Regions from separate parts of the Mesorhizobium sp. EU05-FHT14A09 genome, predicted to be linked through region 2. Evidence: riboswitches for the same ligand, from Rfam matches in the RefSeq annotation. Region 2 holds a riboswitch; the other holds the start of a gene.
What was found. A riboswitch is a leader RNA that binds a small molecule or an ion and turns the genes downstream of it on or off. The one in region 2 is predicted to bind cobalamin.
Positions count from the first base shown of each region.

Region 1: it holds a riboswitch for cobalamin, as region 2 does, so the genes downstream of both, AC3WTO_RS07775 (aromatic ring-hydroxylating oxygenase subunit alpha) here and bluB (5,6-dimethylbenzimidazole synthase) in region 2, are expected to answer to the same signal.

Region 1 is NZ_JBYTDF010000002.1:90,246-95,722, reverse strand. Features, by position in the region: gene metH (methionine synthase) at 1-2,392, shown strand, start outside; cobalamin riboswitch at 2,460-2,665, shown strand; gene AC3WTO_RS07775 (aromatic ring-hydroxylating oxygenase subunit alpha) at 2,781-4,028, shown strand; gene AC3WTO_RS07770 (FAD-binding oxidoreductase) at 4,039-5,139, shown strand; gene AC3WTO_RS07765 (hypothetical protein) at 5,136-5,414, shown strand; gene AC3WTO_RS07760 (aromatic ring-hydroxylating oxygenase subunit alpha) at 5,468-5,477, shown strand, end outside.
Region 2 is NZ_JBYTDF010000001.1:561,552-567,028, forward strand. Features, by position in the region: gene AC3WTO_RS02530 (MFS transporter) at 1-101, opposite strand, end outside; gene AC3WTO_RS02535 (MFS transporter) at 311-1,531, opposite strand; gene AC3WTO_RS02540 (TetR/AcrR family transcriptional regulator) at 1,719-2,300, shown strand; gene bluB (5,6-dimethylbenzimidazole synthase) at 2,312-3,049, opposite strand; cobalamin riboswitch at 3,096-3,282, opposite strand; gene AC3WTO_RS02550 (histone deacetylase family protein) at 3,459-4,385, shown strand; gene AC3WTO_RS02555 (exodeoxyribonuclease VII small subunit) at 4,389-4,643, shown strand; gene AC3WTO_RS02560 (DUF2277 domain-containing protein) at 4,720-5,004, shown strand; gene AC3WTO_RS02565 (pirin family protein) at 5,197-5,477, shown strand, end outside.

The sequences.
Region 1 (5,477 bases), on a different contig from region 2:
CAATTCGATCTCGATGAAGGAAGGCGAAGAGGCCTTCCTGCATCACGCTAGGCTATGCCGGATGTATGGCGCTGCCGTGGTGGTGATGGCCTTCGACGAGGTCGGACAGGCCGACACGAAGGCGCGCAAGGTCGAGATCTGCACGAGGGCCTACAAGCTGCTCACCGAGCAGGCCGGATTTGCGCCGGAAGACATCATTTTCGATCCCAATGTCTTTGCCGTCGCCACCGGCATCGAAGAGCATGACAATTACGGCGTCGACTTCATCGAGGCGACGGGCGAGATCGTCGCGACGCTGCCGCATGTCCATATCTCCGGCGGCATCTCCAATCTTTCCTTCTCGTTCCGCGGGAATGAGCCGGTGCGGGAAGCCATGCATGCCGTGTTCCTCTACCACGCCATCCAGCGCGGCATGGACATGGGCATCGTCAATGCCGGGCAATTGGCGGTCTATGAATCGATCGATCCCGAGTTGCGCGAAGCCTGCGAGGACGTCGTGCTCAACCGCCAGCCGAAGGTCGGCGGCACGGCGACCGAGCGCATGCTCGAGATTGCCGAGCGCTACAAAGGCACGGCCGGCAGGGAAGCCAAGGAGAAAGACCTCGCCTGGCGCGAATGGTCGGTCGCAGAGCGGATTTCGCATGCGCTGGTCAATGGCATCACCGAATTCATCGATGCCGACACGGAAGAGGCGCGGCTGAAGGCTGAGCGCCCCCTGCACGTCATCGAAGGCCCGTTGATGGCTGGCATGAATGTCGTCGGCGACCTGTTTGGCGCTGGCAAGATGTTCCTGCCGCAGGTGGTGAAATCCGCCCGTGTGATGAAACAGGCGGTCGCGGGATTGTTGCCGCACATGGAGGCCGAGAAGCTCGCCAATGCCGCCGCTGGCATCGACAATGGCGAACGCCAGAGCGCCGGCAAGATCCTGATGGCCACTGTGAAGGGCGATGTCCACGACATCGGCAAGAACATTGTCGGCGTGGTGCTCGCCTGCAACAATTACGAGATCATCGATCTCGGCGTGATGGTGCCGGCAACCAAGATCCTGGAGACGGCGCGCAATGAGAAGGTCGATGTGATCGGCCTTTCCGGCCTCATCACCCCATCGCTCGACGAAATGGTGCATGTGGCTTCGGAGATGGAGCGCGAGGGGTTCGACATCCCCCTGCTGATCGGCGGGGCAACGACCAGCCGCGTCCATACCGCGGTCAAGATCCATCCGCGCTATCACAAGGGACAGGCCGTCTACGTTACCGACGCCAGCCGCGCCGTTGGCGTCGTCTCGAGCTTGCTCTCGCCCGAAATGAAGACGGGATATGTCGACACGATCCAGGCGGAATACCTCAAGGTGACCGAAGCGCATGAGCGCTCGGAGCGGGAAAAGCAGCGACTGCCGCTGGCCAGGGCACGTGCCAACGCACACCGGGTCGATTGGACCGGCTACCAGCCGCCGAAACCGTCCTTCCTCGGAACCAGGGTGTTCGAAAACTGGGACCTTGCCGAACTTGCCCGCTACATCGACTGGACGCCATTCTTCCAGACATGGGAACTGAAGGGCCGCTACCCCAAGATCCTCGAAGACGAAAAGCAGGGGCCGGCCGCGCGCCAGCTGTTCGATGATGCGCAGGCGATGCTCAAGAAGATCATCGAGGAAAAATGGTTCGCGCCGAAAGCCGTTATCGGCTTCTGGCCGGCAAACACGGTTGGCGACGACATCCGGCTTTTTGCCGATGAGGGCAGGGAAGGGGAACTGGCCACTTTCTTTACCTTGCGCCAACAACTGACCAAGCGGGACGGCAAGCCGAATGTCGCACTTTCGGATTTCGTCGCGCCCGCGGACAGCGGCAGGCCCGACTATATCGGCGGCTTCGTCGTGACGGCCGGTATCGAGGAGGTCGCCATCGCCGAACGCTTCGAGCGGGCCAATGACGACTACAATTCGATCCTGGTGAAGGCGCTGGCCGACCGTTTTGCAGAAGCCTTCGCGGAGCGCATGCACGAGAAGGTGCGCAAGGAATACTGGGGCTATGCCGCCGATGAGAACTTGGCGCCCGACGAACTGATCGGTGAGCCCTATCGCGGCATCCGGCCAGCGCCCGGTTATCCGGCCCAGCCGGATCACACCGAGAAGGTGACGTTGTTCAACCTGCTGGATGCCGAGGAGAGGATTGGCGTTCGCCTGACCGAAAGCATGGCAATGTGGCCCGGCTCGTCGGTTTCCGGGCTCTATCTGGCACAGCCAGAGAGCTACTATTTCGGGGTCGCCAAGGTCGAGCGCGATCAGGTCGAGGATTATGCGCAGCGCAAGGGCATGGGCGTTGCCGATGTCGAGCGTTGGCTTGGGCCGATTCTCAACTACGTGCCTGCGCCATTTGCAGAGGCTGCCGAGTAATCGCAGCCTGTCGCCTTTGCACTGCGCCGATGTCGCTTTCGTCATCGCACCGGCGCGGCGTCCGTGATCAGATCGTGATGTTCAAGGTGCTCTGCGGCGAACCATGCCGCAGGGATAATTGGGAAGCCGGTTTGATGCCGGCGCTGCCCCCGCAACGGTAGCGAAGCTTCTGTCTCGACGACAGCCACTGGGCGAAGGCTTGGGAAGGTGTCGAGACGGGTCCGCCAAGGACAGCTTCGGAGCCCGGAAACCAGCCGTGGACTTTTTGGAACTCGACTGATCGCGGTGGGCGGTCAAGAGGCAGAAAGCCGTGCGCCGGTCGAAGACCGTCCAACATGGCCATCTACCCTCCATCACCACCAGTTCAGTCCTTTGACGAGGACAGGACATGGACACACGTCATGAAATGCTGAAGCTCATTCGCTCCAGGCGCGATGGCTTCTCGCTGGAACAGCCCTTCTACACCGATCCGGATTTCTTCAAGCTCGATATGGAGTTGATCTGGTACCGCGACTGGCTGTTCGTCGGTCATGACTGCGAGATCACCAAGCCCGGCAGTTTCTTTACTGTCCAGATCGGCGCCTATCCAATCGTGCTGGTGCGCGACCGCGAGAACAAGATCCGCGCCTTCCACAATTCCTGCCGCCATCGCGGCAGCCGCGTCTGCACCGTCGACAAGGGCACCTCTGCCCGGCTGGTCTGCCCCTATCACCAGTGGACCTACGACCTCGATGGCAAGCTTTTGTTCGCCCGGCAGATGGCCGAAGGCTTCGACCGTAACGACTACGGGCTAAAGCCGGTCGCCTGCGAAAGCGCCGGCGGCTACATCTTCGTCTGCCTGGCCGACCAGCCGGCGGACTTCGCCCCCTTCCGCCAGATGATGGAGCCCTATTTCCTGCCGCATCGCCTGGCTGACGCCAAGATCGCCTTCGAAAGTACCATCGTTGAAAAGGGCAACTGGAAGCTGGTCTGGGAGAACAACCGCGAATGCTATCATTGCGCGGGCAACCATCCGGAATTGTGCAAGACCTTCCCGGAAGCGCCTACCGTGACCGGCGTCAACGGCGTCGAGGACGACCCCGAGTTGCTGGAGCACTGGGCGCGCTGCGAGGCCGCCGGGCTGCCTTCACGTTTCGTCATCGATACGGCTGGTCAGTACCGCACGACACGCGCGCCGCTGCTTCCACACGCGGTGAGCTACACCATGACAGGCCAGCGCGCCGTGCAGCGCGACCTCTCCGACGGTGTCGCCACTGATCGTATCGGCACCCTGATGCTTTACCATTATCCGACGACGTGGAACCACATTCTCGGCGATCACGCGGTGACGTTCCGCGTTCTTCCCATCAGCGCCACCGAAACGGCGGTGACCACCAAATGGCTGGTGCACAAGGATGCCGTCGAAGGTGTCGACTACGACCTGCAGAACCTGATCCATGTCTGGACGCTGACCAATGACGAGGATCGCCGCATCGTCGAGGAGAATGCCTTCGGCATCAACTCGCCGGCCTACCAGCCGGGGCCGTATTCCGAATTGCACGAAGGCGGCGTCATCCAGTTCGTCGAGTGGTATGCGCGTTTCATGGAGCCTCGGCTGACCGAGGGCGAAAGACCTGCGCTGCGCAGCGTCGCCTGAGGCCACTGCAATGAACGCCGTTACGAGCATCCACCTCTATCGCCATCTCGACGAGATGGCGCCATGGAACGATCGCCTGCAGGTGCTGGAAGTGGCCGGCATCACCGATGAAGCGCCCGACGTGAAGACGTTCACCTTCCGCTCGGATGCGCAGACCTGGTTCCGCTACAAGCCGGGCCAGTTCATCACGCTGGAGCTGCCGACGGCCGAGGGGCCACTGATGCGCACCTACACACTGGCCTCGTCACCGTCACGACCGCTTTCGATCGCCATAACTGTCAAGGCGCAGGCCGGCAGCGTCGGCACGCGCTGGATGTTCGACAATCTCAAGCGGGGCTCGCGCATCAAGGCACGCGGCCCAGCCGGTGATTTCTCGCATCACAACCACCCTGCCGCGAAATATCTCTTCGTTTCGGCCGGTTCCGGCATCACCCCGATGATGTCGATGCTGCGCTGGCTGAACGACTGTGCGCCATGGACGGACATCGCCTTTGTCAACTGCGCCAGGCGGCCGGAAGAAATCATCTTCCGCAAGGAGCTTGAGCTGCTCGGCGCCAACATGCCGGGGCTGTCGCTCGGTTTCATGATCGAAGAGCGGTCCAGCCGCGAAAGCTGGTTCGGGCATATGGGGCGGATCGATGCCGTCAGGTTGCCGCTGCTGTCGCCCGACTTCCATGAGCGCGAGGTGTTCTGCTGTGGACCGGATCCGTTCATGCGCGCCGTGCGCGGCATGCTTGAAGCCGCCGGCTTCGACATGGCCCACTACCACCAGGAGAGTTTCGGTGCTCCTCCGGCGGAGGTCCTGCCACCGGACACGACGGAGGCTGGTGCTGCAATACCGGTAGAGACGGCCGTGCTGGTGCGTTTCACTGGCTCCAATGTCGACGGGCACTGTGTTCCTGGCCAGACGGTGCTGCAAGCGGCGAGGGCCAGTGGCGTTCGCATCTCGGCGGCCTGCGAGTTCGGCCTGTGCGGCACCTGTCGCGTCAGGAAGGTCTCGGGCGACGTCGAGATGAACCACAATGGTGGCATCCTCGATGAGGAGATCGCCGACGGCTACATCCTCGCCTGTTGTTCAAAGCCGCTCACCGCGCTGGAGATCGAGGCATGACCATCCGCGACGACGAGAAGACTGTTGTGGCGCGGTCGCGAAAGGTCGACCGCATGATCCTGGCCGCGATCTCTCCGCTGCCGCCACCGGAGGAGGTCTTTGCCGACTGGCTGATGTCCGTACCGGCCGGCATCAGGCTTGAGATCGCCGCACAACGACAGATCGAGCTGATCGACCGCCGTGGATCGATCCCCCCAGACGTCATCGTGCTGCGCAGCCTTCTGGCGGCTGTTGCCTGCTCGGACGATTGGCCAAGACCTGTCCCCAATCTTTGAAGATTTGGCTCAGCCCGCGCCAACCCTGCCAAGCCAACGACGAGTAGCCAGCGATGAGCATAG
Region 2 (5,477 bases):
CCGAGCGTGATCATCGAAAGCGGCATGCGGGCCAGGAAGCCGGCCGCGGAAAACGCCTTGGCGCCGGGCGCCTGGAAAATTTCACTGTATGGATTGCGCATGTAAGCCCCCCGGGGCACGGAGATAGAGCATTTTGTAGCCAAGTGGAATCATTTGGCGTTACAAAAATGCTGCGAAAACAAAAACTTAGAGCGTTTCCGCGTTTCCGTGAAAAACGGAAACGCTCTAGTTGAAATTTCGAAGACAGTCGAGCCGCCTGGGCGGGCGGCTCGTTGGTCCTGTCCGGGCTTGGGCAGGGAAGTGGCGAACGTTACTTGGCGGCTTGCGGGGCAGTCTGCGATAACTCGCCTTCGGTCTCGCCGGCGAGCGTCTTCTGGCCGAGAAGCACGATCACGAAGGCGATCGTTCCCGCCGCGACGGAAACCCAGAAACCGTTCTGCGCACCGTAGTTGTCGACCACCCAGCCTGCGATGAAGGCACCCAGGGCCATGCCGATGCCGATGCCGGTCATCACCCAGGTGATGCCTTCGGTCAGCATGGCTTCGGGCACCCGGCGTTCGATCAGGCCGAAGGCCATGATGAAGGTGGGCGAGATCGCAACGCCGCTGACGAAGACGGCGAGCGCCAGCAAGGGGACGGTGTTGGCGACGAGCAGTGGCAAGGTGGTCAAGGCAACCACGGCGATCGAAAGAGCCAGCAGGCGCTGTTTCGGAGCCTGCAGGTTCAGCGCGCCGATAATGAGGCCAATTATGAAGGAACCAGCGGCGTAGACGCCGATGACGAGGCTGGCTGCGGTAGGCTGGCCAAGTTCCTTGGTGATGGCCACGGAGCTTACCTCCGCCGTGGCAAAGATCGAGCCGACGAAGATGAGCGCCAGGGTGATGATCTGGACGGGACGCAGCATGATCGCCGAGCCGCTGCTGCCATGCGCCTGCGGTCGGACCTTGGGTTCGCTGGACCGCTGCAGGATGAATGCCGTCATGCCGAAGGCAAGAAGGAGCGTGCTGGCCAGCATGCCTGCCTCGGGGAACAGTGCTACGCTGAGACCCACCGAAAGCGAGGCGCCGGCAATGTAGACCAGTTCGTCGGCGACCGATTCGAAGGCGAAGGCTGTGTTGAGTTCCGGCTGGTCGCGGAACTTTTCGGTCCAGCGCGCACGCACCATGGCTGGCACCGAAGGCATTGCGGCTGCCAGGAATGCCGAGGCAAACAGCGTCCAGCTCGGCCAGTCGTAGTGGGTTGCCGCGAGCAGGGTGACGAAAGCGATGACGGAGACGATCGTGGTCGGCGTTGCGACGCTTGTCTGGCCGAGCCGGTCGATCCATCGCGAGATCTGCGGGGCAGCAAAAGCGTTGGTCAGGGCAAAGGTGGCCGATACCGCGCCGGCCAGCCAGTATTCGCCGCGCGCCTGCGACAGCATTGCGACAATGCCGATGGGGGCCATGGCAATGGGCAGCCGGGCAATGAAGGCGGCGGCTGCGAAGCCTTTGGCTCCGGGGACTCTGAAGATTTCACCATAAGGATTGCGCATGGGAGCACTCCTGGAATTTTGAGGGTGCGCCACTTACATACGTGGCGTATGCGAATGAGATAATTGCATACGTCGCGTATGTCAATTAATATACGGCTCGTATGTAAAAAAATATACGCAGCGTATGTAAAGACGACGCAACAAGGGAAACAAAGCAATGCGGCCGGCTCATAAACCCCGTAGCGAAATGATCGCCGAAACCCGTGCGAAGCTGATTGCATCGGCGCGCCGGGCCTTCGCGACAGTTGGTTACGCGAACGCGTCCATGGACGATTTCACCGCCCAAGCGGGGCTGACGCGCGGCGCGCTCTATCATCATTTCGGTGACAAGAAGGGGTTGTTCGAAGCCGTCATCGCACAGATCGACCGCGAAATGGCTGCACGTCTCAGTGCGGTCTCTGCGAAGGCCAAGACACGCTGGCAGGGGTTCATCGACGAGAACATCGGCTATGTCGAAATGGCGTTGGATCCGGAAGTCCAGCGCATTGTCCTGTGCGACGGTCCGGCGGTTCTGGGGGACCCGGCGCAATGGCCGAACGCCAATGCCTGTATCCAGTCGGTGACCAAGAATCTTGCGGCGCTGAAGGAAGAGGGCGTTATCCGCGATATCGATCCGGAGGCGATGGCGCGGCTGATCAGCGGCGCTTCGCTTTATGCCGCGCAGTGGATTGCCAATTCCGATGACCCTGCCGCGACATCGTTGAAAGCGGTCAAAGCCTTCCGCGCATTGATGGAAGGTTTGCTGGTGGAAGGCAAAGCCGCTGCCTGAGTTGACCCAGACTAATTCCGGCCTGTGACGGCGTCGGCCGCTTTTTTCAGGCCGTCTTCGCCGGCGCCGCCGAAGGTCTCGCTCATGACAAGCCTGGAGAGCGGCAGACGCGAGGCCCAGCCATTGCGTTCGAGGTCGGGCCTTGCAGCAAATTCCGAGACGTGGCCGACGCAAAGATAAGCGACGGGCACGACGTGGTCGGGAATGCCCAGCAATTGCTTCAGCGCCTCCGTGTCGAGGATGCTCACCCAGCCGACGCCGATCCCTTCCGCCCGCGCCGCCAACCAGAAATTCTGGACCGCGCATACCGTGCTGAAGAGATCCATCTGCGGATTGTGCCAGCGGCCGAGCGGCGAGCCTTCACTGCGTCGCCGATCGCAGGTGATGCACAGGTTGAGCGCGCTTTCGCAGATACCTTCGAGTTTGAGCTTGCTGTAGAGCGCCTGTCGCTCCTCCGCTATCCGGGGCAATTCCTGCGACCGGGCCGCCAGGAAAAGGTCGCGCACCGCCTCCCGTCGTTCACGATCACGGATTACGATGAAGTCCCAGGGTTGCATGAAGCCGACCGACGGCGCGTGATGCGCGGCTGCGAGCAGGCGGGCGAGCACGGCGTCGTCAATCGGATCCTGTCGGAAATGGCTGCGCACATCGCGGCGCGTGAAAATGGCGCGATAGATGGCCTCGCGTTCAAAGTCCCCGAAGGCCAAATCCCCGGATAAATGGCAGGCATGGTTGCGGACGGTGTCCATCGCTTTTCCCTTGCGATCGAAACAACGTCATCCGCCCGTCCATGCGCATGACCATTCCTGTCCGGCCGGTCTTCTGGCTTGGGTTCGTCCCGCTTGTCGGCGCCTTCCCGTCCGTTTCACGGACAGTGGCTTTTGCCGAGCGATCCCCCATACAGCGTTGGGCACGCCACGGATTTTCACCGTGTTCCCGATTCTCCCACCTCGCGGCAGGCACCTGACAGTGGAGCGAATCTATCCGAGTTGAGGCGCGAATACAGCCTTGATCTCGACGTCGCGTGACGCCTTTTCCCCAACAGGCTGGAGCAATTTCAGCAATAGAAAGTTGGAGCGTTTCCGCATTTCCGTGAAAAACGGAAATGCTCTACGCCTGTCGCGTGGCCATCATCTCCATTGCTGATAAGGTGCCCCCATGACGACCCGTCTCTACACACATCCGATTTTCCTGGAACACATCACTCCCACCGGTCATCCGGAGCGGCCGGACCGGCTGCGTGCGATCGAACGGATACTGGATGACGAGGCCTTTGCCGCGCTCGACCGGCAGGAAGCGCCGATGGGCGACGAGGCAACTGTCCTCTATTGTCATCCGAAGGATTTCGTCGAGCGTGTGCGCAAGGCGATCCCGTCGGACGGCATCGCCGTCATCGATTCCGATACGGTGGCGAGCCCGAAAACCTGGCAGGCGGCGCTGACGGCGATCGGCGCGGCCAATGCTGCCGTGGACGATGTCTTCGCCGGCAAGGCCGACAACGTCTTCGTGGCGGCGCGTCCGCCAGGCCACCATGCCGAGAAAACCACGGCCATGGGATTTTGCCTGTTCAACACCGCGGCGATCGCTGCCCGCTACGCTCAGGAGAAACACGGCGTCGAACGTGTCGCCATCGTCGACTGGGACGTGCATCACGGCAATGGCACCCAGGACATCTTCTGGGATGATCCGTCGGTGCTCTATTGTTCGACCCACCAGATGCCGCTTTATCCCGGAACGGGCGCGAAAAGCGAAACGGGCGCCGGCAACATCGTCAACGCGCCTTTGGCGCCGGCGACCGGCAGCGATATCTTCCGGGAGGCATTCAACACGCGTGTCCTGCCCGCGATCGATTCCTTCGCGCCGGACCTCGTCATCATCTCGGCAGGTTTCGACGCGCACCATCGCGATCCGCTGGCGGAGATCAATCTTGTCGAGGATGATTTCGACTGGGCAACCGGGCAGTTGATGGATCGCGCCCGCCGTCATAGTTCAAACAGGCTGGTCAGCGTGCTGGAAGGCGGCTACGACCTGCACGGATTGGCATTTTCGGTCGCAGCGCATGTCGGCCGCCTGATGAAAGGATGAGCCGTGGCTGAAGAAGCGAACCAGGATGTGAAGGCGATGAGCTTCGAGCAGGCACTCGATGCGCTGGAGAAGATCGTCGACGATCTCGAACGCGGCGACGTGCCGCTGGATCAGTCGATCCGCATCTATGAACGCGGCGAGGCGCTGAAGGCGCATTGCGATCGTCTTCTCAAGGCCGCCGAGGACAAGGTGGAAAAGATCAGGCTCGCGCGCGACGGCAAGCCGGTCGGTACCGAACCGCTGGATGGCGAACAATAGTTAGAGCGGAATACGGATGGCATTTCGCTCTAACGAGGGCAGGGGACAACACCGGGCATATCAAAGGGAGATATCCATGTGTCGTAACATCAAGCCGCTCTTCAATTTCGAACCGCCGGCGACGGATACCGAAATTCATGAGGCGGCGCTGCAGTTCGTGCGCAAGATCAGTGGCGCCAACAAGCCGTCCATGCGCAACAAGGAAGCCTTCGATCACGCGGTGCGGACCATCGCCAACGCCGCGCATGAGCTGCTTGTTGTGCTTGAGACGACCCAGCCGCCGCGTAACCGCGATGAGGTGGCGGCAAAAGCCCGGGCCAAGTCGGCCTTGCGGTTTGCTCCCAAGCCGGTGACAGCCTAGCAGGTTTGTTGTCGCGCGGATCGGACGGGCCCAGCAAAGTCGGTGGGCACGACAAAGTGGCCGTCGGTTAAAGTCTGCAAGCTCGGAATTCACCGGATCGGTGAACGCATCGTCGTCGCATCGCCGGTTTGCCAGGGCGGGGCAGGCGTATAAGTTCGCTGCTGCAAGTCATCAGCAGACGGAGCAGGACCGATGAGCTTCTTCCCTGGAAACGATCCCGAACCTGGCGATGCCTTCTCCTGCGATGCCATCGAACTGATGGTGGTGCCCAATGCCAAGGACATAGGCGGTTTCGAGGTGCGCCGTGCCTTGCCGACCGCAAGGCGCCGGCTCGTCGGCCCTTTCATCTTCTTCGATCGCATGGGCCCGGCCATCCTGCGTGCCGGCAAGGCGTTGGACGTGCGCCCGCATCCACATATCGGACTGTCCACTGTCACCTATCTGTTCGACGGCAAGATCAGGCACCGCGATTC